Regions from separate parts of the Bacillus sp. NPDC094064 genome, predicted to be linked through region 2. Evidence: predicted binding sites of a transcription regulator. Region 2 holds the regulator's gene; each other region holds the start of a gene.
The links. Region 2 encodes Rex, which represses fermentation and respiration genes when NADH is low (regulators of the CRP and FNR family bind a similar motif). Its sites were predicted from a motif close to TTGTGAAATATTTCACAA; they were not measured.
Positions count from the first base shown of each region.

Region 1: a site for Rex is predicted at 2,801-2,818, ahead of arcA (arginine deiminase). Genes of this name have one in related genera too.
Region 3: a site for Rex is predicted at 6,461-6,478, ahead of pflB (formate C-acetyltransferase). Genes of this name have one in related genera too.
Region 4: a site for Rex is predicted at 1,979-1,996, ahead of ACQKNI_RS12565 (L-lactate dehydrogenase). Genes of this name have one in related genera too.

Region 1 covers NZ_JBNNUI010000010.1:114,029-122,079, reverse strand. The annotation lists gene ACQKNI_RS21280 (ABC transporter substrate-binding protein) at 1-172, opposite strand, end outside; gene ACQKNI_RS21275 (amino acid ABC transporter ATP-binding protein) at 294-1,016, opposite strand; gene ACQKNI_RS21270 (MCP four helix bundle domain-containing protein) at 1,145-1,561, opposite strand; partial or broken gene ACQKNI_RS21265 (methyl-accepting chemotaxis protein) at 1,767-2,015, shown strand; gene argR (arginine repressor) at 2,171-2,620, shown strand; gene arcA (arginine deiminase) at 2,888-4,120, shown strand; gene argF (ornithine carbamoyltransferase) at 4,151-5,149, shown strand; gene arcD (arginine-ornithine antiporter) at 5,249-6,664, shown strand; gene arcC (carbamate kinase) at 6,701-7,663, shown strand; gene ACQKNI_RS21235 (Crp/Fnr family transcriptional regulator) at 7,864-8,051, shown strand, end outside.
Region 2 covers NZ_JBNNUI010000020.1:6,817-14,867, forward strand. The annotation lists gene groL (chaperonin GroEL) at 1-1,082, opposite strand, end outside; gene groES (co-chaperone GroES) at 1,120-1,404, opposite strand; gene ACQKNI_RS25865 (CPBP family intramembrane glutamic endopeptidase) at 1,803-2,552, shown strand; gene ACQKNI_RS25870 (YdiK family protein) at 2,549-2,740, shown strand; gene ACQKNI_RS25875 (redox-sensing transcriptional repressor Rex) at 2,770-3,399, opposite strand; gene ACQKNI_RS25880 (ABC-F family ATP-binding cassette domain-containing protein) at 3,587-5,512, shown strand; gene tsaD (tRNA (adenosine(37)-N6)-threonylcarbamoyltransferase complex transferase subunit TsaD) at 5,978-6,994, opposite strand; gene rimI (ribosomal protein S18-alanine N-acetyltransferase) at 6,994-7,437, opposite strand; gene tsaB (tRNA (adenosine(37)-N6)-threonylcarbamoyltransferase complex dimerization subunit type 1 TsaB) at 7,451-8,051, opposite strand, start outside.
Region 3 covers NZ_JBNNUI010000010.1:28,042-36,092, reverse strand. The annotation lists gene ACQKNI_RS20885 (sugar ABC transporter ATP-binding protein) at 1-174, shown strand, start outside; gene ACQKNI_RS20880 (DUF2642 domain-containing protein) at 341-742, shown strand; gene ACQKNI_RS20875 (hypothetical protein) at 759-953, shown strand; gene ACQKNI_RS20870 (glycosyltransferase family 2 protein) at 934-2,514, shown strand; gene ACQKNI_RS20865 (nucleotide sugar dehydrogenase) at 2,504-3,748, shown strand; gene ACQKNI_RS20860 (NAD-dependent epimerase/dehydratase family protein) at 3,745-4,710, shown strand; gene ACQKNI_RS20855 (glycosyltransferase family 2 protein) at 4,703-6,247, shown strand; partial or broken gene ACQKNI_RS20850 (hypothetical protein) at 6,216-6,436, shown strand; gene pflB (formate C-acetyltransferase) at 6,590-8,051, shown strand, end outside.
Region 4 covers NZ_JBNNUI010000004.1:384,195-392,245, reverse strand. The annotation lists tRNA gene ACQKNI_RS12580 (tRNA-Glu) at 1-54, shown strand, start outside; gene ACQKNI_RS12575 (RNA polymerase sigma factor) at 191-685, shown strand; gene ACQKNI_RS12570 (anti sigma factor C-terminal domain-containing protein) at 672-1,652, shown strand; gene ACQKNI_RS12565 (L-lactate dehydrogenase) at 2,113-3,057, shown strand; gene glgB (1,4-alpha-glucan branching protein GlgB) at 3,840-5,777, shown strand; gene glgC (glucose-1-phosphate adenylyltransferase) at 5,725-6,855, shown strand; gene glgD (glucose-1-phosphate adenylyltransferase subunit GlgD) at 6,874-7,908, shown strand; gene glgA (glycogen synthase GlgA) at 8,018-8,051, shown strand, end outside.

The DNA of each region.
Region 1 (8,051 bases), on a different contig from region 2:
GTTTCCCATCATTTTCTTTATAATTAAAAGGTTTGTATAAGCCACTCATTGCATAACGGAATTCTTTTTCACCACTTGATGAAGTGGTAGCGCTGTCCTTACTACAGGCGCCTAGTATGAAGGATGTACATAATGTAATGCTCGCAACAATGGTTAATAATTTTCTTTTCATAAAACCCCTCCTAAATAGTAATCATACGGATGGTTTTAAGCATGTTATTGAGATATTTAATTTGGACAACTATTTGTACGCCGTATGAATGTATTTTTTTACGTTTGAATTAGAAGTTACATTATAGAACGTTACGTAAAAATTGTTTTGCTCGTTCATGCGACGGAGCTGAGAAGAATTGCTCAGGCGGAGCATCCTCTACAATTTTTCCATCATCCATAAAGATGACGCGATCAGCTACATCTCTTGCAAAATTCATTTCATGCGTAACAATAATCATCGTCATTCCTTCTTCGGCAAGTTCTTTCATAACTTGCAATACTTCTCCAACAAGTTCAGGGTCTAAAGCTGAGGTAGGTTCATCAAATAGCATAATTTTAGGATTCATAGCAAGAGCCCTTGCAATCGCAATACGCTGTTTTTGGCCACCTGAAAGGAGGTGAGGAGTTACATCCGCCTTATCTTGTAGGCCGACCTTTTGCAAAAGCTGATTTCCAATATCCTTTGCATTTTCTGCTTCCAATTTTTTCACGTGAATAGGTGCTTCTATGATGTTTTCTAGTGAGGTCATATGAGGAAAGAGGTTAAAGTGCTGAAAAACCATACCGACATTTTCACGTACTTTGTTTAAATTTGAACGCTTTGGATCAATTCGTTCACCTTGTAAGTGAATTTCACCTTCATCGTACATTTCTAAAAAGTTAAGACAGCGAAGTAATGTACTTTTTCCGGAACCACTGGCACCAATTAAAACAACAACTTCTTTTTCTTGTACTTCTAAATCAATGCCTTTTAAAACGTTAAGTGAGCCAAATGATTTTATTAGATTTCGAACTTGAATCATACAAAACCCCCAGTCAAAAATATATTTTACAAATGTTGCCCCTTATTTCTGTTATTAGTCATAAATTGTCAGAATCCTTTATTTTTTTCGGGATTCAGTTATTACATAAGGAAATCTTAATGTATAATTTAAATAGAGAAACCACCTAATTTAGGTGGTTTCTCACTTGCGCGTTTAAAGATAATAAATTTGTTTTGTTCAGAAATATAGGTTATAGTTTGTAAGTTTTTCTTTATATTGATTGAGTAGTTTTTTCTTCGCTTGTTTATATATGTATTTCCGTATTGAGCTTGTAACTTTTCAGTTTCTTTATTTGTATCATTTAATTTATTTAAAATTGTAGTACGGCGATTCTCATCTTCAGTAATAATGAGTTCTTTTACGTAACTAAACTCTTTATACATATTGCCTTCGATTGATTCTAGCCATTTAATAGGCTGGAGGAAGGAGAATTCTTTCGGTAAATTCGTTAAAATAGAGAGAATTGGTACTGTTACTAACAGAGTTAATCTGTTTATAACATTTAAACGATTTGATAATTTCAACATAGAATCACCTGACCTTAAATTGTGTAGTTGAATATAGTTATGAAGTCACTTGCATCCGAATAAAACTATACATCATTTTTACTTATATATAGAAAAAACAATGTAATAATTACGTAAACAAAAAAAGAAAATCTGTATATCTTTCTATAAAGAAAATATGGATAATAATGGATAGTATATTACTTATGAGGAGGAATGAAAAATGGAAGTAGCAAATGCTACGAAGCAAATTAGTAGTTATATGAACGAACAAGTAGAGTGTATTCATCAAACGGGTGAACAAACAAAAGAAGTCGCATTAATTGCTGAGGAAACATCAGCTAGTTCACAAGAAGTGGCACGTCTGACGGTACAACAATCCGAAAATATGATGGCAATCGATCAATTATTAAAGGATTTAGAGAAGCAATCAGTCGATTTAAAACAGACAATTGAACGATTTTCAATGTAAGAGAGAAGAACAGGATGCTGTTCTTCTCTCTTTTTATTTAGCTATTTAATATCTACAGTTAAAAAGTATAAACTATGAACGTTTCCGCAACATTCCTTTCTGTCCCTTTCGGATGAAAATTATAGCGAGCTATAATATTAAAAGGGGTGTCTTTTATGAAAAAAGAAAAAAGACAACGATTAATTAAACAATTTGTAAAGGAGTATGAAATAGAGAAGCAAGAAAGATTAGTAGAATTGTTAGCAAGAAAAGATGTATTAGTAACACAAGCTACGGTTTCTCGAGATATTCGTGAGTTAAACTTAACGAAGGTGCCTTCTAAAGAAGGATTAATGATATATAAGGTTTTCTCAGATGAGCAGTTACAAACTGATATAAAGTTAAAGAAAAAATTACGAGAGGTTGTTGTGAAAATTGATTGTGTAGATCAATTAATGGTTATTAAAACATTACCTGGTAATGCACATGTTATTGGTGTTTTATTTGATGAGTTAGATTGGAAAGAAAAAATAGGATGTATATGTGGAAATGATACATGTCTTATAATTTCACAATCGAAATCAGATAGAGAGATTTTGGAGGAAAGGTTAAATTTAATTATTTAGATGTAAAATCCTGTTTTTAATAAAAATTAAAAACAGGATTTTTATTTGAATACGGAAGTTAAATATTCAACCTATATGCATAATATATGTGCTTTTCATTAAAAAAGTAGGGTGGATTGTTATAAAAATACAAATTCATATGACTTTAAAAAATAACGTGTTTAATATTTCACAATGATAATGTGAATACTTTCACAAATGTGAAAGCGCTTAGCATTTATTATGTACTTGTAAGACATCAAACATATTTAAAAGGAGGTACAACAAATGAAGCATCCGATACATGTTACTTCAGAAATTGGGGAATTACAAACGGTGTTATTAAAACGACCTGGTAAAGAAGTGGAAAACTTAACACCAGATTATTTGCAGCAGTTATTATTTGACGATATTCCATATTTACCAATTATTCAAAAAGAGCATGATTATTTTGCACAAACGCTACGCAATCGGGGTGTTGAAGTTCTTTATTTAGAAAAACTAGCTGCTGAGGCGTTAGTAGATAAAAAACTTCGAGAAGAATTTGTTGATCGTATTTTAAAAGAAGGACAGGCTGACGTAAATGTTGCACATCAAACTTTAAAAGAATATTTACTTTCCTTTTCAAATGAAGAATTAATTCAAAAAATTATGGGTGGTGTACGGAAAAACGAAATTGAAACAAGTAAGAAAACACATTTATACGAGTTAATGGAAGATCATTATCCGTTTTACTTAGATCCAATGCCTAATTTATATTTTACTCGTGATCCAGCAGCTAGCGTGGGTGACGGCTTAACGATAAATAAGATGAGAGAACCGGCGCGTAGACGTGAATCATTATTCATGGAGTATATCATTAAATATCATCCAAGATTTTCAAGTCACAATGTGCCAATTTGGCTAGATCGTGATTATAAGTTTCCAATTGAAGGTGGCGACGAGCTAATTTTAAATGAAGAAACAATTGCGATTGGAGTGTCTGCTCGTACTTCAGCTAAAGCAATTGAACGTTTAGCTAAAAATCTCTTTAGCCGACAAAATAAAATTAAGAAAGTGTTAGCAATAGAAATTCCAAAATGCCGAGCATTTATGCATCTAGATACAGTATTTACAATGGTCGATTATGACAAGTTTACAATTCATCCAGCCATTCAAGGGCCAAAAGGAAATATGAATATTTATATTTTAGAAAAAGGTACAGATGAGGAAACTCTTAAAATTACACATCGTACTTCTTTAATGGAAGCATTAAAAGAGGTATTAGGTTTAAGTGAATTAGTTCTTATTCCTTGTGGAGGAGGAGATGTAATTGCTTCCGCTCGTGAACAATGGAATGACGGTTCTAATACATTAGCAATTGCGCCAGGTGTAGTTGTTACATATGATCGCAACTATGTATCCAATACGTTATTACGGGAACATGGTATAGAAGTCATTGAGGTGCTAAGTTCGGAATTATCTCGTGGTCGTGGGGGTCCACGTTGCATGAGTATGCCGATTGTTCGTAAAGATATTTAGTATAAATAACGGAGAGAGTAGGGATGAAGTATGTTAATGACTAAACCAAATTTAAAAGGAAGAAGCTTTCTAGCAGAAAAAGATTTTACACAAGAAGAATTATTATATTTTCTAGATTTAGCAGCAGAATTAAAAGAGAAAAAGAAAAATGGTGTCCCACATCATTACTTAGAAGATAAAAATGTAGCACTCTTATTTGAAAAAACCTCTACTCGTACGCGATGTGCATTTACAGTAGCGTGTACAGATTTAGGTGCGAACCCTGAATATTTAGGAAAAGGTGATATTCAGCTTGGGAAAAAAGAATCCGTAGAGGATACAGCAAAAGTGTTAGGGCGCATGTTTGACGGAATTGAATTTCGTGGATTTAATCATGCAACTGTAGAATGTTTGGCACAAAATTCTGGTGTGCCTGTGTGGAATGGATTAACAGATATGTGGCATCCAACACAGACACTGGCAGATTTATTAACTATTAGGGAACATGTAGGTAAATTAGAAAATGTGAAACTCGTTTACGTTGGAGATGGACGAAATAATGTTGCTAATAGCTTACTAGTTGGCGGAGCAATCATGGGAATGGATGTACGTATTTGTACACCAGAATCTTTATGGCCAGAGCAAGAGGTAATTGACTTAGCAAAAAAATATAATGAACAGGTAATGGTAACAAGTAATGTGGAAGAAGCTGTTGCGAATGCAGATGTAATCTATACAGATGTATGGGTGTCTATGGGAGAAGAAGAAAAATTTGCTGAACGTGTCGAGTTATTGAAACCTTATCAAGTAAATATGAAAATGATTAAAGAAACAGGTAATGAAAACGTGATTTTCTTACATTGTTTACCTGCATTTCATGATGTTGAAACGATGTATGGTGAGGAAGTTTATGAGAAATATGGGTTGAAAGAAATGGAGGTAACTGACGAAGTATTCCGCAGTAAACATTCAAAAGTATTTGATCAGGCTGAAAATAGAATGCATACAATTAAAGCGGTTATGGCAGCGACTTTAGGAAACATGGAGTAAAGAAGAAAGGGAGTTCTCCTTTCTTCTTTCTCCTCCGTTAGACACTATCATTCACTATTGTTTTCGAATTGTTATTGCAATTAAAGAGAGGTGAGTGGAATGGGTGAAGATAAGAAATTAGGATTGTTTACTTTAACGGCTCTTGTAGTCGGTTCGATGATCGGTGGTGGAGCATTTAATTTAGCAAGTGATATGGCAAAAGGTGCTGGTGCCGGAGCCATTATTATAGGTTGGGTTATAACAGGAATTGGGATGATCGCGCTGGGATTATCATTTCAAAATTTAACTGTAAAGCGGCCAGATTTAGATGGTGGTATTTTTAGTTACGCAAAAGCAGGATTTGGTAATTTCATGGGTTTTAATAGTGCGTGGGGATATTGGCTATCTGCTTGGCTTGGTAATGTAGCTTACGGTACATTATTGTTTTCTTCATTAGGGTATTTCTTCCCGATTTTTGAAGGCGGTCAAAATGTAGCATCCATTATTGGTGCAAGCATATTATTATGGTGTGTCCACATGTTAATTTTACGTGGAGTTCAATCAGCGGCACTTGTGAATTTAGTAACTACAATTGCAAAATTAGTACCTGTATTTGTATTTATTGTTGTAGGAATCTTAGCGTTTCATATGGATACGTTCTTAGATGGATTTTGGGGGCAAACTGGTTCCTTTTCATGGGGAGCGGTTGGCAGCCAAGTTAAAAGTACAATGCTTGTAACTTTATGGGTGTTCATTGGAGTAGAAGGAGCTGTTGTTCTATCTAGTCGAGCAAAAAATAGAAGTGATGTAGGGAAAGCAACAGTTATTGGCTTAATTGGTACACTCATTATTTACATATTAATTACATTACTGTCTCTTGGGCTTATGCAGCAAGCAGATATTGCTAATTTGAAAAATCCGTCTATGGCTTATTTATTTGAAAGTGTTGTTGGAAAATGGGGTGCTATATTTATTAATCTAGGTTTAGTTATCTCAGTATTAGGTGCTTGGTTAGGTTGGACGTTGCTTGCTTCTGAAATTCCATATTTAGCAGCTAAAGATGGAGTATTTCCAAAATGGTTCGCAAAAGAAAATAAAAATAAGGCTCCAGTAAATTCATTATGGATAACAAATGGCTTAATTCAAACGTTCTTATTAACATTCGTCGTTTCTGCTCAGGCGTATAACTTTGCATTCTCTTTAGCATCTTCAGCTATTTTAATCCCATATGCTTTTTCAGCATTTTATCAATTGAAGCATAGTTTAAAATCTGAAGAAGCAGATCGAAATAAAAATATAATAATTGGCTTGATAGCAAGTATTTATGGTGTGTGGTTAGTTTATGCAGCCGGTTTAGATTATTTATTATTAACAATGATTTTATATGCGCCAGGTATTTATATTTTTTACAATGTTCAAAAGCAAAAGAGTTCGAAGAAAATATTTACTCGAGTGGAATTAGCATCATCGGTAGCAATTGGTGCTTTAGCATTTTTTGCGATTTATGGTTTAATTACAGGCAGTATTGCTTTATAAGTGCTGTGAAGACGAAATAAACTGGAGGGCTGAAATATGACACGAAGAAAAATTGTAGTTGCACTAGGGGGAAATGCGATACAGTCTGGAAAAGCTACTGCGGGAGCACAGCAAGAAGCGCTGGAAAAAACAGCAGAACAACTCGTGAAAATAATGGAAAATGATGTGGATATAGTAATTGCGCATGGAAACGGCCCACAAGTGGGGAATATTTTATTGCAGCAAAAAGCTGCAGAAACGGAAAAGACACCTGCAATGCCATTAGATACTTGTGGTGCAATGAGCCAAGGGATGATTGGGTATTGGATGGAAAATGCGATTGAAAAGGCATTGAAAAAACGGAATATAAAAAAAGACGTAGCAACGGTTATAACACGTGTTGTTGTAGATGAAAAAGATGAAGCATTTAAAAATCCGACTAAACCAATTGGTCCTTTTTATACAGAAGAAGAAGCAAGAAGATTAATGAAAGAAACAAAAGCAGTGTTTAAAGAGGATGCTGGTAGAGGATGGAGACGTGTTGTTCCATCACCGAAGCCTGTATGTATTCATGAACATAAAGTGATTAATTCTTTGGTCGAAGAGGGAAATATAGTGATAGCTGTTGGCGGTGGTGGAATTCCAGTAATTGATTCCGAAGAAGGCTTAAAAGGAACTGAAGCCGTTATCGATAAAGATTTCGCTGCGCAGAAATTAGCTGAATTAGTAGATGCTGATACGCTCGTAATTTTAACTGCAGTTGATCATGTGTATGTAAATTATAATCAACTGAATCAAAAGAAATTAGAGCATGTCACAGTGAATCAATTAGAAGAATACATTGAAGAAAAACAATTTGCTGCGGGAAGTATGCTTCCAAAAATTGAAGCTGCTATTAATTTTGTTAATACAGATCCAAAAAGAAAAACAATTATTACGTCTTTAGAAAAAGTATATGAAGCACTAGAAGAAAGGGCTGGTACTATTATTTCTAAACAGAATGTATGCATGTATGTTTAAATAATTATGTACGCTACTTATCTAGTAAAAAAAGAATGGAGTACTAACTTCATTCTTTTTATTTATTAATATTTTTGTAAGCATTGTTCATAAAGTTTTCATGATAAAATTCAAATATGCAAGTTAACTATGATAAAATTTAATTTGAATACGCTTTCTCGGTTTTTCGCTCCAACATACAGCAAGAGAGAGGGAGTCCTATGAATAGACGGAACGTAGTTAAAGATTTAAAGCAGTTTGAATTATTTGCTCATTTAACAGAAAAAAAATTGAAAGGTTTGACGGAGTTTGTCTATTGGCGAACTTATAAAAAGGGTCAATTTTTATTTTTAGAAGGGGATTCAAGAGAAAGAATTTACTTCATGTTAGATGGTTTTGTAAAGTTAGA
Region 2 (8,051 bases):
TCACGATCGAATTCAGAAGTTGTTTCTTCTAATTGCGCACGGATTTGACCAATGCGAGCTTCGATTTGTTGTGTATTTCCAATACCTTCAACTACAGTTGTGTTTTCTTTCGTTACAACGATTTTACCAGCGCGTCCTAAAGATTCAACTGTAGCAGATTTTAAGTCACGGCCTAATTCTTCAGTGATTACTTCGCCACCAGTTAAGATTGCGATATCTTCTAGCATCGCTTTACGACGGTCACCAAATCCAGGAGCTTTAACAGCTACTACATTGAATGTACCACGAAGTTTGTTCACTACTAATGTAGCTAAAGCTTCGCCTTCTACATCTTCAGCAATGATAAGAAGTGGTTTACCTTGTTGTACCACTTGCTCTAATACTGGTAAGATTTCTTGGATGTTAGAAATCTTTTTGTCAGTAATTAAAATGTATGGGTTATCAAGAACCGCTTCCATTTTGTCAGAATCAGTAATCATGTAAGGAGATGCATATCCACGATCAAATTGCATACCTTCTACTACGTCTAATTCTGTTGTGAAACCTTTAGATTCTTCTAAAGTAATAACGCCGTCGTTACCAACGCGCTCCATTGCTTCAGCGATTAATTGACCTACTTCTTCGTCAGCAGCAGAAATAGCAGCTACTTGTGCGATTGAAGATTTGCCTTCGATTGGTTTAGAAATCGTTTTTAATTCTTCAATTGCAGCAGCAACAGCTTTTTCGATACCTTTACGAAGACCCATTGGGTTAGCGCCAGCTGTTACGTTTTTAAGACCTTCACGAATCATAGCTTGTGCTAATACAGTTGCAGTTGTTGTTCCGTCACCAGCTACATCATTTGTTTTGCTAGCAACTTCTGCTACTAATTTTGCACCCATGTTTTCGAATGCATCTTCTAATTCGATTTCTTTTGCGATCGTTACACCATCATTAGTAATAAGTGGTGAACCGAATTTTTTCTCAAGTACAACGTTACGACCTTTTGGTCCAAGCGTTACTTTTACTGCATTTGCAAGAGTGTCGACACCGCGAAGCATCGAACGACGTGCTTCTTCACCAAATTTAATATCTTTTGCCATAATAATTGACCCCCTTGAATTTTTAAGATTTATATAATTAACCGATAACCGCTAAAATGTCACTTTCACGTAAAATCAAGTACTCTTTACCTTCGTATTTCACTTCAGTACCTGCATATTTTGAGAAGATGATAAGATCACCTGCTGCTACCTCTAAAGCAACACGCTCACCATTTTCAAGCACTCGACCAGTACCTGCTGCAACAACTTTACCCTCTTGTGGTTTTTCTTTTGCAGTGTCTGGTAATACAATACCACTTGCTGTTTTTTCTTCTGCTTGAACAAGCTCAATTACAACGCGATCACCTAATGGCTTTAGCATGAACAATAACCTCCTCATTTTGTTATGTAAATTTTATTTATTAGCACTCAAGTCACCCGAGTGCTAACACACTTATAATAATAAATAATCTCAATTTCTTTTGCAAGTAAAAAAATCATAATTTTTTCGCAAATCACTATATACTTTTCTATATAAAATTCTTCTTCTACTAGCTTTACTATATGAATCGTTGTTTCCACTGCTCGTATGTTACAATATGAAGGACACCCTAAGTTGTTTTCGCTACATACACAGCTTTTTCCTGTCTTCTATTTTAATTTCCAATACAGATTTACAAAAAAATCATAATTCGAATGAAAGTTTATATCGTAGGTAGCATATTACATGTTATCCTGCCTTATCTCATAAACTAGAGTTAGAAAGGATGGTTAAACCATTTGAAGAAACAATATTGGTGGGTTATCGTTACATATATTTTAATGCAGTTATCCGGAATTGTTGGATTGCCATTACTCTTAAAAACAGGTCTCTATGATAATAGAGGATTAACCACTGAAGAAAAAGGGCAAATCATAACTGGACATTGGGCTATCATTAGCTTCTTTATTGCATTATGCATCGTACTTTGGTTACTTAGAACAGATATTCGTGACAGGCATTTAGATGCAATGCGCTCTTCTGTTCCAGCTACAGTTGGATGGATTTTTATCGGGTTCTTCTTAGCATTTTTCTCACAAAGTATTGCTGGTATGATTGAAATGTATTTACTAGGTATTAAACCTGGATCTGAAAATACAGCAAGACTTATGGACATCGCAAGAACAACACCTTGGTTCCTTATTGTTGTATCTATAATCGGACCTATCCTAGAAGAAATCGTATTTAGAAAAATTTTATTTGGTACACTTTACAAGAAGTTTAACTTCTTTATTGCCGCTATCATTAGTTCTCTTGTATTTGCGGCGATTCATTTTGATTTCACTCACTTATTGGTATACACTGCTATGGGGCTCGTATTCGCCTTTTTATATGTAAAAACGAAACGTATTATCGTTCCAATTGCAGCTCATGTTGCGATGAATACACTCGTTGCAATGGCTCAAATTGCAGTAAGCAATGAGCAAATTCAAGAGATGATTAAAGAAGCTGAAAAAATGCAAGGCTTTATCGGAGGATTTTTAGTATGAGAAACTCACCATTGTTCATGGCTGCATTGTATTTCCTTCTCGGATGTATCTTTACACGTTTCGCCATTACGAACGTAACAGATACAATCTGGAATATGTGGACAATACTATTTGCAGTTATGGCAACAATTGATTTTAATTTGGCACTTCGCCTTATATTAGTTAAATTCACACAGAAGAAACAATAATAAAACGCAGAGGTCGCTTCCTCTGCGTTTTATTGTGGATAATTTTTCAAAAAGTAAACGAGTGTTTGTAACTCTACAGCTAAATCAATATGATGAATTCTTATATTCTCTGACACATTTAAGCGCGCTGGTGTAAAGTTTAAAATACCGTGCACGTTTGTTTCTGCCAATCTATCGGCTACAGATTGCGCTACTGTAGCGGGTACTGTTAATATTGCCACTTGTATATCAGTCGATAAACGTTCTTCTAATTCATCTAAATGATATACAGGAATGCCCCCGATTTCTGTTCCAACTTTCTCTTCACTAACATCAAATGCCATTTCAATCTTTGTATTATTGTTTTTCGTGAAATTATAATGTAAGAAAGCTGTTCCTAAATTACCTACTCCAATAAGTGCTACACGTGTTATATCATCTTGGTCGAGTGTTTCCCGGAAAAATGATAATAAATAATTTACGTTATATCCATATCCTTTTTTCCCTAACGCTCCAAAGTACGAGAAATCTCTTCGAATAGTTGCGGAATCAACCTTTACCGCTTCACTCAATTCGGCTGATGAAACACGTTGCTTACCAGAAAGAGATAAGTTTTGGATAAATCGATAGTATAGAGGCAATCGCTTAGCAGTGGCTTGTGGAATTTTTTGCTGATCCATATAACCTCTCCTCTCTTCCTATCTTGATTCATATACTTTAATCAAATACAGAAGTTTAGCACTCATTAAATTCCTTGTATAATAGAAAGAAGAAGTATTCTCTCTGTATTTTAAACTATACACTATTTTTAGTATGATTGAGAAATATAAACATGGCAAAGTTAAGAAATTATTTGAGGTGAAAACATTGATTTTATTACAAGTAAATGGACTTTCGAAATTATACGGTGCAGAAACGATTCTTGCCAACATAAAATTGGAAGTGCAAACGAAAGATCGCATCGCACTAGTCGGACGAAACGGGGCCGGGAAATCTACATTATTAAAAATAATTGCTGGAGAGCTATCTCATGATGGCGGCGAAATTATAAAACCGAAAGATGTCTCAATTGGGTATTTAGCTCAAAATACTGGATTAGAAACGTCTTTAAAAATTTGGGATGAAATGTTAACCGTCTTTACGCACTTGCAGCAAATGGAAACAAAACTTCGAAGGCTTGAGCAAGAGATGGGAAAAGAAGAAAACTTTTCAAACGCAGCCACATATGAAAAATTACTAGCTGATTATGATCAATTACAATTAGACTATAAAGATCAAGGTGGCTATCAGTATGAAGCAGACATTCGCGCGATTTTAAGCGGTCTTGGCTTCCCAGTTGAAACGCACCAGACGACAATCTCCACTTTAAGCGGCGGACAAAAAACACGATTAGCTCTCGGGAAATTATTATTAACGAAACCAGACTTACTTATTTTAGACGAGCCTACAAACCATTTAGACATCGAAACATTAACATGGCTTGAACAATATTTACAAGGCTATCCTGGCGCAATACTAATCGTTTCTCATGACCGTTATTTCTTAGACAAACTCGTTACGCAAGTATATGAAATTTCGAATAAAGAAAGCAGACGATTTGTTGGTAACTACAGTAAATATTTAGACTTAAAATCAGCTTTATACGAGCAAGAAATGAAGCGTTATGAAAAACAACAAGATGAAATCGCTAAACTTGAAGATTTCGTACAAAAGAATATAGCTCGTGCCTCTACGACGAAACGTGCACAAAGCCGCCGTAAACAATTGGACCGAATGGAATTATTAACAAGACCATTAGGTGATTCTAAGTCAGCATCCTTCCACTTCGATATTGAAAAACAAAGTGGGAATGATGTTTTACAAGTAAAAGATGCAACTATCGGCTATGATGCAGACCCGATTATTGAACATGTAACTATGCGCTTAACGCGCGGGGATAGTGTTGCTTTAGTTGGACCAAACGGAATTGGAAAATCCACATTGTTAAAGTCCATTGTGAATAAGTTACCATTATTAAATGGTAATGTTTCTTTCGGATCCAACGTATCTGTTGGTTATTACGATCAAGAACAAGCCAATTTAACATCTTCTAAGCGCGTGTTAAATGAACTATGGGATGAATATCCACTGCAACCTGAAAAAGAAATTCGCACGATACTAGGTAACTTTTTATTCACAGGGGATGATGTACTGAAGCCAGTATCTTCTCTTAGTGGTGGACAAAAAGCTCGATTAGCTCTTGCAAAACTTATGATGCAAAAATCTAATTTGTTAATTCTCGATGAACCGACGAACCATCTTGATTTAAATAGTAAAGAGATTTTAGAGAATGCTTTAATTGATTATCCAGGGACTCTTCTATTCGTCTCACATGACCGCTACTTCATTAATCGCGTAACGACAACTGTTGTTGAGTTATCAACAGAAGGTGCACAAGAGTATTTAGGGGATTATGATTACTACGTTGAAAAGAAAAATGAAATGATTGAACGTGCAGAGCTTGAACAGCAAGAAAATGACGTGCCTGTTCAAAAGGTGGTTGCACAAGAAAAGTTAAATTATCTAGAAGAAAAAGAACGTAAAAAACTAGAGCGTCAACGCACTAGAAAAATTGAAGAACTGGAACAAAGTATCGTAGAATTTGAAGAAGAAATCGCTACGTTAGAAGATCAGCTTTGCTTACCAGAAATATATGCTGATTATGAAAAGGCTAGTGAAATTACAACTAAAAAACAAACACTACAAGAACAACTTGAAGCTTGTATGGCAGAATGGGAAGAACTGCATTTATAAGAGCATTTAAATAAGAAGGATGTCTCATAAGTCGAGATTTTGACTATGCGACATCCTTTTTGTTTTCTAAAGGGAATCAACGTCATCGTACATGAACATTTTTTTGAATATATCTATCGTAACTTGAAATACATCAACGATTCGACACCAAATATCTATTTACCGACAAAGTTTGACATTGGTACCAATTCGCGGATTAAAAGAAGATTATCTCGAAATATCTTTTCGGATATTCACCATTATTTTATTTCCCGAAAAAGGATATATTCAAAGGTCAGACTTCATTCAGTTTATCCACAATGTTATACACATATCCACCTTTAGTATAATAAACACAGAAATAACTTTTCCACATTATCCACAACTAACAAAAAAGTTATTAACATTTTATATACACAGTAAAAGCCACATTATCAACAGATAATATGGCTTTTATCCACAAGCTGTGGTTAATTTTGTGCATAACTAAGCTTCAATATCTAATCCTGGATTTGCATTTAAAGCTAATGTCGCACGTTTTCCTTGTTCATATGCAATTGTACCTGCCGCTGCAATCATTGCTGCATTATCTGTACATAAAGATAGAGGAGGAATAATTAGCTCTACATTTTCTTTTTGTGCAAATTCTGCTTCTAAACGTGCACGAAGCCCTTTATTTGCGGCCACTCCACCAGCAAGAAGTACTTGCTTTACATTATACGCATCCGCTGCACGAGACGCTTTCGTTACTAGTACGTCAATTACACTCTCTTGAAAACTTGCTGCTAAATCTTCTGGGGCAATTTCTATGCCGCGTTGTTTTGCGTTATGCACAGTGTTGATAACTGCTGATTTCAATCCACTAAAGCTGAAATCATATGAATCAGGTTCTAGCCATGCACGCGGTAAATCAATTGTTGGCTCTCCTTCATGCGCAAGACGATCAATATGAGGCCCCCCTGGATAAGGCATAGATAACGTACGAGCTACTTTATCATATGCTTCTCCCGCTGCATCATCTCGTGTTTCACCAATTACTTCAAATGAACCATGCTCTTTCATATAAACAAGCTCTGTATGCCCACCAGATACAACAAGTGATAGTAGAGGGAATTGAACTTCTTTTACTAAACGATTCGCATAAATATGGCCAGCAATATGATGAACACCAACTAGAGGAATATCATGCGCAAAGGCCACTGCCTTCGCTGCATTTACTCCAATTAGAAGTGCTCCAACTAAACCAGGCCCTTCTGTTACAGCAATTGCATCAATATCCTCAAATGTGATATTCGCTTCTTTTAAAGCTTCTTCTAACACAACTGTAATTTCTTCTACATGATGACGGGATGCAATCTCTGGTACAACTCCGCCAAAACGTTTATGACTTTCAATTTGTGATGCAACGACATTCGCAATAATTTCCGTTCCATTTTTAACAACCGCTACTGCTGTTTCATCACAACTTGTTTCAATACCAAGTATAATCGTATTTTTTTCCATTATATATTCACCCACATTACGAGACCATCTTCCTGATTGTCTGCATAGTATCGTTTACGAATTCCACCATTTTGAAATCCGTATTTTCTGTATAACTGTTTTGCTACTTCATTTGATACACGTACTTCAAGTGTCATCGTTTTTACCCCTAGATCTTTCGCTTCAGAAATAACTTCTTTCAATAAAGCATCTCCTAGCTTTTGACCTCTGTATTCTGGCAAAATAGCTATGTTTGTTATATGTGATTCATCAATAATTATCCACAATCCACAATAGCCAATTACACGACCATCTTTTTCTAACACAACATAATGTGCATGTTCATTCATCGTTAACTCACGGTGAAAGGCATCTGCAGTCCAAGGAGTTGAAAAAGATGCTTCTTCAATAGCTACAATTTGAGCGATATCATCGAGTTCCATCTTTCTAAGTATCATATCCATCCTCTGCAGACTCCTACTTGTTTTGACTTTCTAACCACTTTGTTTCAGCTTCAGCTAAACGAAGATAACTAGGAACAAATGAATGTACATCTTGTTCTTCTTTTTGTAACCCTAAGAACGCTAACTCACTTGGTCTTGGATTATTTTTAGTGAAAGGAGCAAATACAGCTTGTTCGCCTAAATGTTCTATAATTGTTTCTTTGTGCAGTTTAACATCGTTACCAATAAATAAAACACGCTTTCCTGTATCTTTTAACATTTGCAACCAGTCTACAATAAGGATAATTCGGTCTTCTTCTATAGAAGTTAAATTCTCTCCTTCATATGTATATAAACCCGTATAAATTTGTCCACGTCTTCCATCGAATAAAGGACAGATTAATCCATCAAAATTAGCTCCGTTTGCAGCCACCACTTCTAAACTTGAAACACCTACGATTGGTATTTGAAGTGACCAAGCTAATGTTTTTGCAGCTGTCACACCTATGCGAACACCTGTATACGACCCAGGTCCAGCAGCTACAACAATTTTAGTTAATTCTTTCGGTTTTACACCACATTCTTTTAACAGTTGTTCTACAGCTGGCATAAGACGTACAGAATGGTTTTTTGTT
Region 3 (8,051 bases), on a different contig from region 2:
GACTGGCGAGATGGAACGCAGATTGATGTGAAAGAAGATGGAATTCCGTTAGAAGCAGCTAAATATTTTTCGGCGAGTGGTGGATCTCTTGTTACAGCTTCTATAAGTGAACAGACAGAATTACCACGAGCGGTTTATTACAGTGCAGCTGCCATTGTTACAATTAAAAATTAAAATGTATATAAAGATAGATGGGATACCATCTATCTTTTTTATGTTCTGAGACAAATATTTCTTTTAGAAAATGTATGCCTTACCTATCACAAAAAAAGCCTGCTTTGTATACATTAAGATGTATGAATGTGAATTTTATATTTTAAAATAATAGGAGGAGAAGTGTATGTGTCTGTTCAGAAAATATTGGCATAAATTATCTCGATTGTTTAATAGACAATTAAATTATTTTTTAGATGATAAGTTAATGCCTGCTGTGGAACGGCTTTTATTTTCGCAAAACTTTGCGAGGTTTATTCAAAGAAATTCTAAGCAAGCCACGGAAGAATTTATAGAATCAAGTCAATTTCAAGCTATTATTTGTAACATTTTAAAAGAATGCAGTGCATCACCATTTAAAGAAATTGCACAGCAGTATTTAAATAAAAACGTAGAAATTACTGTGACAGTTGGACAGTTAACGGGTGTGATTGTAGCAGTTGGTGACGATTTTTTAACACTGCAAGAAGGAATAGGAACAAAAGTTTTATTACCATTTACAAGTATTATATCAATTAAAGAAGTGTAAGAAAGGAGACTTATATATGTTATTTACTGATGAGTTGCGTGACCATGTTGGTGAGTTAGTGCAAGTTGTGACAGCTGTAGAAATCGTTGCAGGCATTCTTTTATCTGTGACGGATGGGGCAGTAAGTGTTCGTACTTCTCCTTCTTATGGACCACCGGAAGATGTAATTGTGCGTACTCCTATTATCGCTTATGTTCGCTTGGAAGGGTAAGAGGGATACAAATATGAGAGTATCAGTTGTTATCCCAGCGCATAATGAAGCAAGTACTTTATATCAAGTCCTAGTAGAAGTGAGGAAGCTTGAGCCTTATGAAATTATCGTAGTCGATAACGGATCAACAGATGAAACGAAAGAAATAGCGTTACAACATCATTGCCGTGTGATTCATTATAAACACTCTCTTGGTAATGATGTTGGACGTGCGATTGGAGCTAGAGAAGCAAAAGGAGAAATTGTATTATTTTTAGATGGTGACATCGTCATTGATAGTAAAGAGCTACAACGTTTCGTGAAAGGAATTCAGCAAGGCCACCAAATTATTGTGAATAATTTAACATGGTCGGTTTATTTAAAGATGAGACCACATTATACGACAGTGGGAAAATGTATGTTGAATCGTTATTTGAATAAAAAAGAGCTTGTTGTAGGATCTTTGATCGCAATTCCACATGCGATGAGTAGGGAAGTTATTCAGAAACTTGGATGGTGGAATTTAGCAGATCCAGCATTATTTCAAGCGATGGCGATGTCTAGAGGAGTAGATATTGTCGATATGGCTTCGGTCGATGTAATTCACACAAATAAAGTTCGTCCTGTTCATACTGGTACATCACCTGGTTCTCCTTATCCGAAAGCGACTAGTCGTATTATGGGGGATCATTTACGTGCTCTGCAATACGTAATCGAAACATACGGTGAACGCGGTGGTTTTTCGGAGGGAAACAGGGATAGAGAGTTTATAGGGAAGTATAAACCAGTTGTATTACAAAAGGGAAAAGCGAAATATAGTGCGATTATACCAGTATCAGAAGAGAAAATGACGATAAGATCTGTTATACAAGAAGTGAAAAAAGCAGGAGTAGATGAAATTATAGTTGTTGCGAATGGAGCGGATAGTGAGACAATTAAACAAGCGAAGTTAGAGAATATTATCGTTCTTGAATTTACGAAGGCGCTTGGACATAATGTAGCACGAGCGATAGGTGCCATGCACGCTACGGCAGATATTTGTTTATTCGTTGATGGTGATTTTGCTATTCCGGCAAAAAAAATAGTTCCATTTTTGCGTGCTATTGAAGATGGAAGTGATGTGGCATTAAATGATTTGCAATGTTTATTAGATATATTTCATCCCGCAGACCCAATTAGTATGGGAAAATATTTTGTGAATTTGGTAGCGAAACGACCAGATTTATGGAATAACTCACTAACAGCGGTGCCGCACGCTGTGCATAAGAAGGTAATAGAGAAAATTGGATATGACTCTCTCGTTATCCCACCATTAGCTCAAATGAAAGCTATTTTGGAGGGATTCTCTATTACAGCAGTAGAATTTGTAGATGTTATAAAAACAAATCGAGTACGCCCAGAGCAACATGGATTTGTAAATGGACGTATTCCAGCATTTGACCGTATTTTCGGTGATCAACTTGAGGCGATTGCTTATCTATTACAATATACAGACGAACGCGGGAGTTTTACAGATGGAGAGCGGGATAGAGATAGTATTCAACAATTGAGAAAGGAAGAAAAGAATATAAATGAATGTTAGTAGTAAAGTAGCTATTATTGGATTAGGATATGTTGGCCTACCTTTAGCGGTCCATTTTGCAGAAAAAGGATATACAGTGCTTGGACTAGATAAAGATATTAGAAAAGTAGAATCGATTATAAAAGGAGAAAGTTATATTCCAGATGTTTCTTCTAAAGAGTTACAAAGTTTATTAGCGAAAAAAAGCTTACTAGTAAATACACCAGATAAAGGTGTTACTGAATTCCAAACTAGTGATTATGTTATTATCACTGTTCCAACTCCAATTAATGAACATAGAGAACCGGATTTAAGCGCCCTCATTTCAGCTTCACATTATATACAACAAAACCTTCAAAAAGGACAAACCTTCATTTTCGAAAGCTCCACATACCCAGGTACACTTGAAGAAGTTATCATTCCTATTATTTCTAAAGCAGGCCAAAAAGTAGGAGAAGATTTCTATATCGGATATTCCCCAGAGAGAATTGATCCAGCCAATAGTCAATATTCAGTTCAGACGATTCCAAAAGTTATTAGTGGGCAAACAGAAAAGTGTAAGCAAAAAGTACAGGATTTGTATAGCACTATATTTGATGTAGTTGTTCCGGTTAGCTCTCCAAAGGTGGCGGAAATGTGTAAGCTATTTGAAAATATTCAACGCTTAGTCAACATTTCTTTAGTAAATGAGTTAAATACACTATGTGAAAGTTTAGAAATTGATTTTTATGAGGCACTTGAGGCTGCCTCTACAAAACCGTTTGGATTTACCTCATATTGGCCAGGACCAGGGATAGGAGGGCATTGCATTCCAGTAGACCCTTTATATTTTCAATGGAGAATAAAAAAGAATGGGGAAATTAGTCAATTAATTGAGGCTGCACATGTAATTAATGAAGAAATGCCAGAGAAAATAGCCCGGAAAGTAAAAGGCATGGTGCAATCACCTGCAACAGTTTTAATTGTAGGCATTGCGTATAAGAAAGATGTAAATGATTTGAGAGAATCACCGGCGTTGCCAATTATTCAATTATTAATAAAAGAAGGATACGAGATAAAATACCATGATCCATATATTTCTTCTGCGGAAATTGCAGATAAGGTGTATCAATCCGTTTCTTTGGATGAACAAACCGTTAAAGAGGCGGATTGTATTTTAATTTTAACGGACCACTCTAATATCGATTGGAAGCTTTTTAAAGGAATGAAGCGAGTAATAGATACACGTGGGATTGTAAAGAAGGTGAGTGTATGAATAAGAAATGTTTAATTACAGGTGGAGCCGGATTTATTGGATCTCATTTAGCGGAAGAGTTGGTGAAAAGAGGTTATGAAGTCACGATTGTGGATAACTTCTATAAAGGGAAAAATAAGTATCATAATGAGCTAATAAAAGAGATTCCAGTTATTCCAATCAGTATTTTAGATAAAAACTCTATTTATGAATTAGTAAATCAACATGATGTAGTGTTTCACTTAGCGGCAATTTTAGGTGTGAAAACAACAATGGAAAAGAGTATAGAGCTCATTGAAACAAATTTTGATGGAACGAGAAATATTTTACAAGCAGCGCTAAAAGGAAAGAAGAAAGTAGTCTTTGCGTCTACTTCAGAAGTATATGGTAAGGGCAAGCCACCTTTCTCTGAAGAAGGAGATCGATTATATGGGGCAACTTCTAAAATACGTTGGAGTTATGCAGTTTGTAAAACGTTAGAAGAAACATTATGTTTAGGATACGCATTAGAAGGCTTACCTGTAACGATCATTCGTTATTTTAATATTTATGGTCCAAGAGCGAAAGATGGTCCATACGCAGGGGTAATCCCGCGATTTATCTATGCGGCTTTGCAAGGTGAAGATATTCTTGTATATGGGGATGGGAAACAGACACGTTGCTTTACGTATGTAAGTGATGCGGTAGAGGCAACGATTCGGGCAATGGATGAGAAGGTAAATGGTGAGATTATTAATATAGGTTCTGAGAATGAAAAGAGTATAAAAGAAGTAGCAAAAGTAATTAAAAAACTAACGAAATCTTCCTCGGACATTGTACAAGTTCCTTTTGAAGAAGTATATCCACATGGCTTTGAAGAAATTCCAAATAGAAGACCAGATGTAACGAAGTTAAGAGAACTTGTTCAATTTCAAGCGACAGTAACGTGGGAACAAGGATTGAAAGAAACTATTAAATGGTTTCGTGAAGAAAACAATGGGTAAGTCGCTATCGGTTATTATACCTGTATGTAATGAAGGGGAAACAATTTCGGACGTTATTCAATCGGTAAAACCATTAAATCCAGTAGAAATTATTGTAGTAGTAAATGGTTGTGATGATAGTACAGAAGAGGTTGCTAATCGTTTAGGGTGTAAAGTAATCAAGTATACAGAGTTACTTGGAAACGACGTTGGACGTGCAGTCGGTGCAAAACACGCGATAGGTGATGTATTACTATTTATAGATGGAGATTTTGTTATTCCAACTTCAAAATTACAATTATTTCTTAACCCCATTTTATATGATCAGGCCGACATCGTTTTAAATAATTTGGACGCATTGTTTTTAAAGAAACAAAAACCACATTCCATTACAGTATGGCGGCAAATATTAAATGCGCTGTTAGAGCGTGAAGAATTAAAAATTGATTCTGTACTATCTGTACCTCATGCACTGACGAAAGAAGTCGTTCAAAGTATTGGATATGAATGCTTAGCTAATCCTATTGTGGCTCATTTGCGCATAGCACAAAGTACATGGAGAATTAGTCGCCATTGTGCAATTGATGTTATTACGCCGAATAAATTTCGGCCGACTGAGCATGCTGCGTATGGCACCAGTCTTTCTCAATCTGAGAAACGAATGATAGGTGATCATATAGAAGCTGTAGCAGAGCGGATAGCGGGCAGTGATGAGCGCGGAGGATATTATGATGGGAATAGGAAAAGGGATAGCGTCTATCACACTTTAGATTTTGAAGATTTTTATCAAGGATGGGGCGTTGCATCTAAGTTGTATAAAGGGAAACAATTATCTGTAATTATTCCTGTACAAGATGAAGAGAAAACAATTGGAAACGTTATAGAAGAGCTGCGAAAAATAGAACCTTTTGAAATCATCGTTGTTGTAAATGGTTCGTCAGATAAAACGGCAACCATTGCAAAAGACAAGGGAGCAACGACAATTGTATATAAAGAAGCACTTGGAAACGATGTGGGGCGCTCACTTGGAACGTATTTTGCTAAAGGAGAAATTGTGTTATTTATAGACGGTGATTTTATTATTCCAGCGAGTGAGCTATATCCTTTTGCGAAAGCTATTGCAGATGGAACAGATGTCGCATTAAATGACCTAAATCATTATTTAGATTTAAGAGTACCTCTTCATCTTGTAACTGCATTTAAATATGCATTAAATTTAGCTTGCGATAGAAAAGATTTAGGCGTAGGCTCGCTTATTGCAGTGCCTAATGCGTTTAGCCGGACTTGTTTGAAAGCAATTGGGTATAGGTCTTTACTGGCACCGTGCGCGGCGCAGGTGAAAGCTATTCTTTCAGGATTCGAGATTGCATGTGTAAGTCGTGTTGAGGTCGATAAGATGAACCGCATTCGCCTTAGTGAACATTTTGCAAAAATAGGTCATCCTCCAGCTGTAATCCGAATTATTGGAGACCATATAGAAGGGTTAGAACAATTAATTGTATCAACAGATAGTCGTGGTGGATTCTATGATGGAAATAGAAAAAGAGATGTTTTATAGGATAACAAAAAAAGTGTACAACGTATGTACACTTTTTTGCTCTGTTACAAAAATTATAACAGATTAGGAGATAAGGGTATTACAGCTCTACAATGGGTATTGTTCTTATATTACAAAATAGGACTCGTATATAAGGGTACCAAAAAAATACAATTAAGGAAAGGGTTAATTCTAAAGGCTTCTAAATGAAGTTAACACTATGTATATAGTAGTTTGCTCAACATTTCACAAACATGTCACAACTATTTCGTTCACTTTCGCAAAAAAGTAGTATTCTAAGTGTGTAAGCTGTTATATAAAAAATCTTAGTCCTGTACTAATCAAAAAATGGAGGAGATTAGGATGACTCAAGTATTAGAAAATGTTAAAAACGCATGGGAAAACTTTAAAGGTGAAAAATGGAAAGCAGAGATTGATGTTCGCGATTTCATTTTAAATAATGTAAACGTTTATGAAGGAGAGGAATCTTTCTTAGCGGGAGCAACTGAAGCAACGAAACAACTTTGGGATCAAGTAATGGATTTAACAACAAAAGAGCGTGAAAACGGTGGCGTTCTTGATATGGATACAAAAATTGTTTCTTCTATTACATCACATGATCCAGGATATTTAAATAAAGATATTGAAAAAGTAGTCGGTTTCCAAACTGACAAGCCATTTAAACGTTCTTTACAACCATATGGTGGTATTCGTATGGCGGAACAAGCTTGTGAAGCGTATGGATATGAAATGGATAAAGAACTTAGCAGTATTTTCAGAGACTGGCGTAAAACTCATAATCAAGGTGTATTCGATGCATACACACCAGAAATGAAAGCTGCTCGTAAATCAGGTGTTATTACTGGCCTTCCAGATGCATATGGACGTGGACGTATTATTGGTGACTATCGCCGCGTAGCGTTATATGGTATAGATCATTTAATTGAAGCGAAAAAAGCTGATTTTAATTTAACAGGCGGTGTAATGAGCGAAGAGACAATGCGTTTACGCGAAGAGTTATCTGAGCAAATGCGTGCACTTCAAGAGTTAAAACAGATGGCTGCTTCTCATGGATTCGATATTTCTAAGCCAGCTACAAATGCACAAGAGGCGTTCCAGTGGTTATACTTTGCGTATCTTGCAGCGATTAAAGAGCAAAACGGGGCAGCAATGAGCCTTGGACGTACTTCTACATTCTTAGATATTTACATTGAAAGAGATTTAGCAAATGGTACTTTAACAGAAGAAGCAGCGCAAGAAATTGTTGACCATTTCATTATGAAATTACGTCTTGTGAAATTCGCAAGAACACCTGATTATAATGAACTATTCTCTGGTGACCCAACTTGGGTAACTGAATCTATCGGTGGTATTGCTTTAGACGGTCGTCCGTTAGTAACAAAGAACTCATTCCGTTTCTTGCATACATTAGATAATTTAGGACCAGCTCCAGAACCAAACTTAACGGTTCTTTGGTCTAAACAATTACCACAGAACTTTAAAAACTACTGTGCGAAAATGTCTATTAAAACATCAGCGATTCAATACGAAAATGATGACATTATGCGTCCTGATTACGGCGATGACTACGGTATTGCATGTTGTGTATCTGCAATGAGAATTGGTAAACAAATGCAGTTCTTCGGCGCACGTGCAAACTTAGCGAAAGCATTACTATATGCGATTAACGGCGGTAAAGATGAAAAATCTAAAGCGCAAGTTGGCCCTGAGTACGCATCAATTACTTCTGAAGTATTAGATTATGAAGAAGTTATGCATAAGTTTGATATGACAATGGAATGGTTAGCGGGTCTATATTTAAACA
Region 4 (8,051 bases), on a different contig from region 2:
TTAAGACACCGCCCTTTCACGGCGGTAACACGGGTTCGAATCCCGTACGGGTCATACTAAAAGAGATAGCATAATCTGCTATCTCTTTTTTGTTGTGTAAAAGCGGACTTTGGATAGTCTGCTTTTTTTTATGGATTTCTTGTATACTTTTTTCTATTTAAATCGTCTAACTAATAGAAAGGAGAGAGCAATGGAGTATGAAAAAGTTATTATAGAATCATCTAAAAGTATTTATAGATACTTGCTTAAAATTGGAGTAACACCAGTAGAGGCAGAGGATATCGTTCAAGATACGATGCATAAGGCATTATTATCTATACCGAATATGAAAATTACGTATATAAAAACATGGTTATTTCAAGTTGCGATTAATAGGCATCGTGATCTTGCAAGAAGGCAAAAGCGTATTGAAGAAATTCCGATTGAATCTGTTCAATTAATTGGAGCAAAAGGATTAGATGAACCAATTTTAAAAAAAGAACTTCAAGTAGAAATACAAAACATACTTGAAAAGATGAATCCGGTATATAAACATATTTTATTATTAAAGTATGATTATGAACTTTCTTATAAGGAAATAGGAACCGTATTAGAGATGAAAGAAGAGACAGTGCGTGTTTCATTGTATAGGGCTCGCAATGAGTTTAAAAAGCTTTATAGGAGGTTTGAAGATGGGCAGAGATGAATTTGATCTTGATATAGATTCAAGTAAAGTATCAACAATGTTGAAGAAGGCGAAGCGAAGACAATTATTAAAAATTACAGTGATTTCGATTTCACTTTTTATTGTTCTATTCTTTAGTTTTATAATAGTAATTTCACAATTGAATAATAGAGCTTACTTAGCTATGGATCGTGATTTAAATATGATAAGACAAATTACAAGACCTAATACAGAGAGAGGCATAGCAATTACTTCAAACGGTGTATTTAAAAGCACAGTAGAGTATAAAACATATAAGGTTATTGAGGGGAAACCTGTTAAGTGGGAAGATGAAGTGTATGAGTATAAAGTTTGGAATACATTTCGCCAATTATCGAATGTAAACCCATTAACAATAGCTGATAATGTTGTAATAGGGAATGAACGTATTAATAAGACAAGTGAATTGTATAACAATCAAACGATGGAAAGAGAGATGCAGTTTTATCTTCCTTTTGCTTCATATAATAGTTATATAAATGATATAGGAAAAGTAAAAGGTGAAAATAAAGTAGCTGAATTCGCTATCTCTTTTGATAAACCGTATAAAGTATCTGAAATAAAAGAGATGCTACCAGAAGGAGTTCACCCTGTTTGGTATTGGGTAGATACATATTATGATAAAAAATCGTATCATATTGATGATATGACTGAAAGTGCTTATAATGTGTACGGCTTTAAAGCAAAACCAGGCGATATTGAATTTGGAAATGGAACAGAAAAAGATTTCCTGTTAGCGATTCAAAATGGACTGGAGCAAAAGGGAAAGTATTACGGGGAATATGAACGTATATATGATTATCTAAAAGGAAAGAAGACAAAACCAAGTGAGGAAGATGTAAAAGTTATTGGAGTGGTCGTAACAGGAACGGCTGCGGATTTACAGCAATTAAACGGTCAAAATTACGTAAAGGCCGCTGTGTTAGGGGCTACTGCGGAAAATAAATAATATATAGAAGAAGCTGTCTCTTAATAAGTGACCTATTGGAGACAGCTTTTTTATGCTGTTATTATTGTCGAGTTTTGTCGTTAAGTCGATATATCGCAAAAATCGCTGATATAATTTGAGTTATGGTCGATAAATTTCAAAAATCGCTGATATATTTGGAGTTACGGTCGATATATTCTAAAAATCGCTGATATAATTTCACTTACCGACAAAAATGCAAAAAATCCCGTTCACAATCTAAAGAAAACGCCTCCATTGAAATGGATTCCACACCTATCCCAATAACTTTACACTCTATGTGAAAAAGTTCACAAATAGGTCATAATTTGTGAAGTAATTCACAATAATACGTGCTACAATATGAATGTAAAGAAGTTAAACAACATTAAATTAGTATTTTAATTAATTACTTAAACAATCATAAAAAAATATATGTGAACAATAGAGAGGGGAAATTATCATGAAAAAAGGTATCAATCGTGTAGTATTAGTAGGAACAGGAGCTGTAGGTTGTAGTTACGCTTACTCAATGATCAATCAAGGTGTAGCTGAAGAATTCGTATTAGTAGATGTTAATGAAGCAAAAGCAGAAGGGGAAGCAATGGACTTAAGCCATGCGGTACCATTCTCTCCAGCAGCAACAAAAGTTTGGAGCGGTAGTTATGCAGATTGTAAAGATGCAGATTTAGTTGTTATCACTGCTGGATTACCACAAAAGCCAGGCGAAACTCGTTTAGACTTAGTTGAAAAAAATACAAAAATCTTTAAACAAATCGTTCGCGGTATTATGGATAGCGGATTCGATGGAATCTTCTTAATCGCAACAAACCCAGTTGATATTTTAACTTACGTAACTTGGAAAGAATCTGGTTTACCAAAAGAGCGCGTAATCGGTTCTGGTACTACTTTAGACTCTGCTCGTTTCCGTTACATGTTAGGTGACTACTTAGATGTAGATCCACGTAACGTTCATGCTTACATCGTTGGTGAGCACGGTGACACTGAACTTCCAGTATGGAGCCACGCTACTGTAGGTGTACAAAAACTAGAAACAATCTTAGCGAACAACGAACAATACAATCAAGAAGATTTAGATAAAATCTTTGAAAACGTACGCGATGCAGCTTACCATATCATCGAACGTAAAGGTGCAACTTACTACGGAATCGGTATGTCACTACTTCGTGTAACTAAAGCGATTTTAAGCAACGAGAACAGCGTATTAACTGTATCTGCATACCTTGAAGGCCAATACGGTGAGAAAGATGCTTACGTAGGTGTTCCAGCTGTAATTAACCGCCAAGGTGTACGTGAAATCGTAGAGCTTGAGCTAAATGAAGAAGAAAAAGCGAAATTCGCTCATTCTGTAAAAGTATTAAAAGAAACAATGGCACCAGTACTATAATAATTGTTAAATAATTTGGAGGTGGGAAACTGCTGCCTGCCTCTGAATTTTTATATAAATTCATATAAATTCCTTTTCCGGTTTCCCTTGTATATCCCCAATATACCCCTTTTGCTGGATAAAGGTCGTTTATAGAAAAAGAGCACTCTACTTTAAATAGAGTGCTCTTTATTATTTTTTAGGTTGTTAGCCCTAATTTCATTGTTAGACGCTTGGGAATGACCGAAATAGGCAAATACACCGCCACATGTAAGTCATAGGCTAAGTGAAGCTGTGACAACTCCCATTCCAACCTTTTGTTTGAATGACATAAGAAAGCCTCCTAGTAAAAAATTTTTATCGAACTTTCGCATGGAGTATAGATAGGGTAAACAGAGTAGTTCAGTATGAATTATATTTTCGAAGGTTCAATGTTCTTTATTGTGAACAAGCATATGCCCATGAATTTTTCAATTCAATACAATTGTGACGAAAAATGTTGAGAAACATTTTTGTACGACAGGTTATTTCACGCCCGTTTTGAGCGAAAATAGCATGGGAAATGGGATAAATCTAATAAAATAAGGGTTGAGAAATAAATAATAGTATGGAATATAGATGAAAAATAAAGCGTTTTCAATGAATATTCGTCAAAATTCGATATTTTATATGGAAATGTGAAAAAAGTTCAACGTTTTTAAGAAAAAAACGTATATTTTTTATAAATTAACAAGGATATTTCAGTTTTTTGCAGAAATGGTTTAAAGTATAAAAAATTCTGTCATCTTAGTGAGGTGAGCATATTGAGTGTAATAAATTGTGAAGAAGTGAAACGAGATGAGTTTCATGCAGAAAAGTACTATGAAAGCTATAACATCTTTGGCGCACATGTTGTGACGGAGGATGAGATGCGAGGGGTACGATTTACAGTATGGGCTCCTCATGCGAAAGCAATGAGTGTTGTTGGAGATTTTAATGAGTGGGATTATGAGCAACATAAGATGCTACAAGTGACAGAAGAGGGAATTTGGTCTTTGTTTATACCGCATATTGAAGAAAGGGAAATATATAAATATGCGATTGAAACGATGGCTGGTGACGTCATTTTAAAAGCAGATCCGTATGCTGTATATGCAGAAGTAAGACCGAATACGGCATCTGTAGTTTTTGATATAAAGGGATATGAATGGAATGATAAAAACTGGAGTCGCAAGAAAAAGAAAAAATCAGTGTATAAAGAAGCGATGGCAGTGTATGAATTGCATTTTGGCTCTTGGAAAAAGAAAGAAGATGGAGCCCTGTATTCTTACAGGGAAATGGCAGAAGAACTCATTCCGTATGTGGTGGAACATCAATTTACACATATTGAAATTATGCCACTTGTTGAGCATCCGTATGATCGTTCTTGGGGGTATCAAGGAACGGGATATTATGCAGCGACGAGTAGATTCGGCACACCGCACGATTTGATGTATTTTGTCGATGAATGTCATAAATATGGAATCGGTGTCATTTTAGATTGGGTGCCGGGGCATTTTTGCAAAGATGCTCACGGTTTATATTTGTTTGATGGGACACCGACCTATGAATATAAAGATAAAGATGTACAAGAAAACACAGTATGGGGAACTGTCAATTTCGATTTAGGAAAGAGGGAAGTACGTAATTTCTTAATTTCAAATGCGTTATTTTGGATGAGATATTTCCATATTGATGGTTTCAGGGTGGATGCAGTTGCGAATATGTTGTTCTGGAATAAAGAAGGACAGGAGCAAAGTAATGAGCATGCTGTTTCATTTTTACGAGAATTAAATGAGGCGGTATTTGCAGAAGACGAAGATTTTCTTATGACAGCAGAAGATTCAACAGCTTGGCCGCTTGTAACAGCTCCAACGTATGAAGGTGGGCTTGGGTTCAATTACAAATGGAATATGGGCTGGATGAATGACGTGCTGAAATATATGGAGTGTGCACCTGAATATAGGAAACACATTCATGAAAAAATGACGTTTTCTTTACTATATGCTTATTCAGAAAACTTCATATTACCGCTTTCTCATGATGAAGTCGTTCATGGGAAAAAGTCATTGTTAAATAAAATGCCAGGAGATTACTGGGATAAATTTGCTCAACTTCGTTTATTATATGGATATTTCTTTACGCACCCAGGAAAGAAATTACTTTTCATGGGAGGAGAATTCGGGCAGTTTGATGAGTGGAAAGACCTTGAAGATTTAGATTGGAATTTACATGATTTTGAAATGCATCGTTATATGCATGATTACTTTAAAGAGCTCATAGCATTGTATAAGCGCTCCAAACCACTTTGGCAGCTTGATCATTCACCTGAAGGGTTTCAGTGGATTGATGCTAATAATAAGGAGCAAAGTATTTTCACATTTATCCGCCAAGGGGATAAGAAAGAAGATGCGTTAGTTGTCGTATGTAATTTTACGAAAGCTACATATGAAAACTATAAAGTAGGTGTACCAGATTTTGAGTATTATAACGAGATTTTAAATAGTGATGCTGAGCAATATGGCGGTTCGGGTCAAGTGAATAAAAAACGTCTCAAGACGATTCTAGAACCGTATCATAATCAAGCGGCACATGTAGAAATTACAATTCCACCATTTGGCGTATCCATATTACGACCAGTGAAGACAAGAAAGGGGAGCAAAAAACAAGATGGCTCAAAAACAAAAGTGCGTAGCAATGTTACTAGCAGGGGGAAAAGGTAGTCGTTTAAGTGCATTAACAAAAAATTTAGCCAAGCCAGCTGTTCCATTTGGTGGTAAATATCGCATTATTGATTTTACGTTAAGTAACTGTGCGAATTCTGGTATTGAAACTGTTGGGATTTTGACGCAATATCAACCACTTGAGCTTCATAATTACATTGGAATCGGCAATGCGTGGGATTTAGACCGAGTAAACGGCGGAGTCACAGTGTTACCTCCTTATGCGGAGTCTTCAGGGGTGAAGTGGTATACAGGTACGGCAAGTGCCATTTATCAAAACTTAAACTATTTAAGTCAGTATGAACCGGAATATGTCCTTATTTTATCAGGCGATCATATTTATAAAATGGATTACAGTAAAATGCTAGATTACCATATTGAAAAAGAATCAGATGTTTCAATTTCTGTTATTGAAGTGCCTTGGGATGAAGCGAGTCGCTTTGGTATTATGAATACGAATGAAGAGATGGAAATTGTTGAATTTGAAGAAAAACCGCAATTTCCAAGAAGTAATCTTGCATCAATGGGCATTTATATTTTTAACTGGGCAATTTTGAAAGAGTATTTAGAGATGGATGCAAGAAATCCTGAATCTAGTAATGATTTCGGAAAAGATGTACTTCCGCTTTTATTAGATGAAGGGAAGAAGCTCATGGCGTATCCGTTCGAAGGATATTGGAAAGATGTTGGAACAGTGAAAAGCTTATGGGAAGCGAACATGGATTTACTTCGTGATGAAACATCACTGAACTTAAATGACCGTAATTGGCGTATTTATTCCGTCAATCCAAATGAGCCACCTCAATATATTGCACAGCAGGCAAAAGTAGAGGAATCACTTATTAACGAAGGATGCGTTATTGAAGGGGACGTGAAGCATTCTGTTTTATTCCAAGGAGTAACGGTAGAAGAAGGTAGTATGGTAATTGATTCTGTCGTTATGCCAGGAGCGAAGATTGGTAAAAATGTTGTAATTGAAAGAGCGATTGTTGGATCAGAAATGGTTATTGAAGATGGAACAATCATTCGTCCGGAAAAAAATGTTGACGATGTAGTATTAATTGCTGAAGGGAAATAGAAAAGGGGGATGAAATGAATGGGAGAAAAAATGTTAGGAATTATTAATGCAACGGGAAGTTTTCCTTCCTTAAAGAAAGTAACAGGGCATCGCTCACTAGCGGCGTTACCGTTTGGGGGCCGTTATCGACTCATTGATTTCATGCTTTCAAATATGGCGAATTCTAATATTCATAGTGTGGCGGTGTTTACAAGTCATAAAAATCGTTCATTGATGGACCATGTTGGATCAGGCAAACAGTGGGATTTAGATAGAAAACGAGACGGGCTGTTTTTATTCCCGCCAAACTGCCAATGTGACCAAGATGAATTTGGGTCATTTGCACACTTTAGAAGACATATTGATTATTTTCTAAGAGCTAGAGAAGAATACGTTGTTATTACGAATAGTCACCTCGTAACCGCATTAAATTTCCAAGCGGTGTTAGAGCGACATATACATACGTCAGCTGATATTACTGAAGTTTGTCATGAAGGGGTTTCGCTTCAAACATACGTGTTAAATAAACAATTATTGTTAGATTTATTTGAGACATATAAAGATGTGGAGCAATATAGTTTATTCGATGTAGTGAGAGAAAAGCGCGGAAAATCACTGCATATTGCTACATATGAGCATACAGGATATGTAGCTATTATTGACTCAATTGAAAGTTACTATAAACATAGCCTAGAAATTTTGAAGCCTGCTATTTGGAAGCAAGTATTTAAGAAAGAAGCACCGATCTTTACGAAAGTAAAAGATGAGCCGCCAACACGTTACGTAAAGGGTGCAGTTGTGAAAAATACAATGATTGCAAACGGCAGTATTATTGAAGGGGAAGTAGAAAATAGTGTGGTTTCCCGTTCTGTTAAAATTGGAAAAGGTTCAATTGTTCGTAATAGCATTATTATGCAAAAGAGCCAAATTGGAGATAACTGTATAATAGACGGTGTTATTATTGATAAAGATGTGAAAATTGGTGACGGTGTCGTGTTAAAAGGAACCGTCGATGAGCCATATGTTGTAGAAAAAGGAAGCGTTCAAAACAGTACGATTAATAGTTATTCTTAATGAATCAGTGGGGGAGTCCCCACTGATTAAAGTTTTAATTTAAATGAAAACTCGAAGGGAGGAAGCTGCAAGAGAAGGAGTTTTAGCTTTTCGCGCAGTGGGACAACAAGTGAATATTTTATTTGCAGTATCAGAATGTGTAC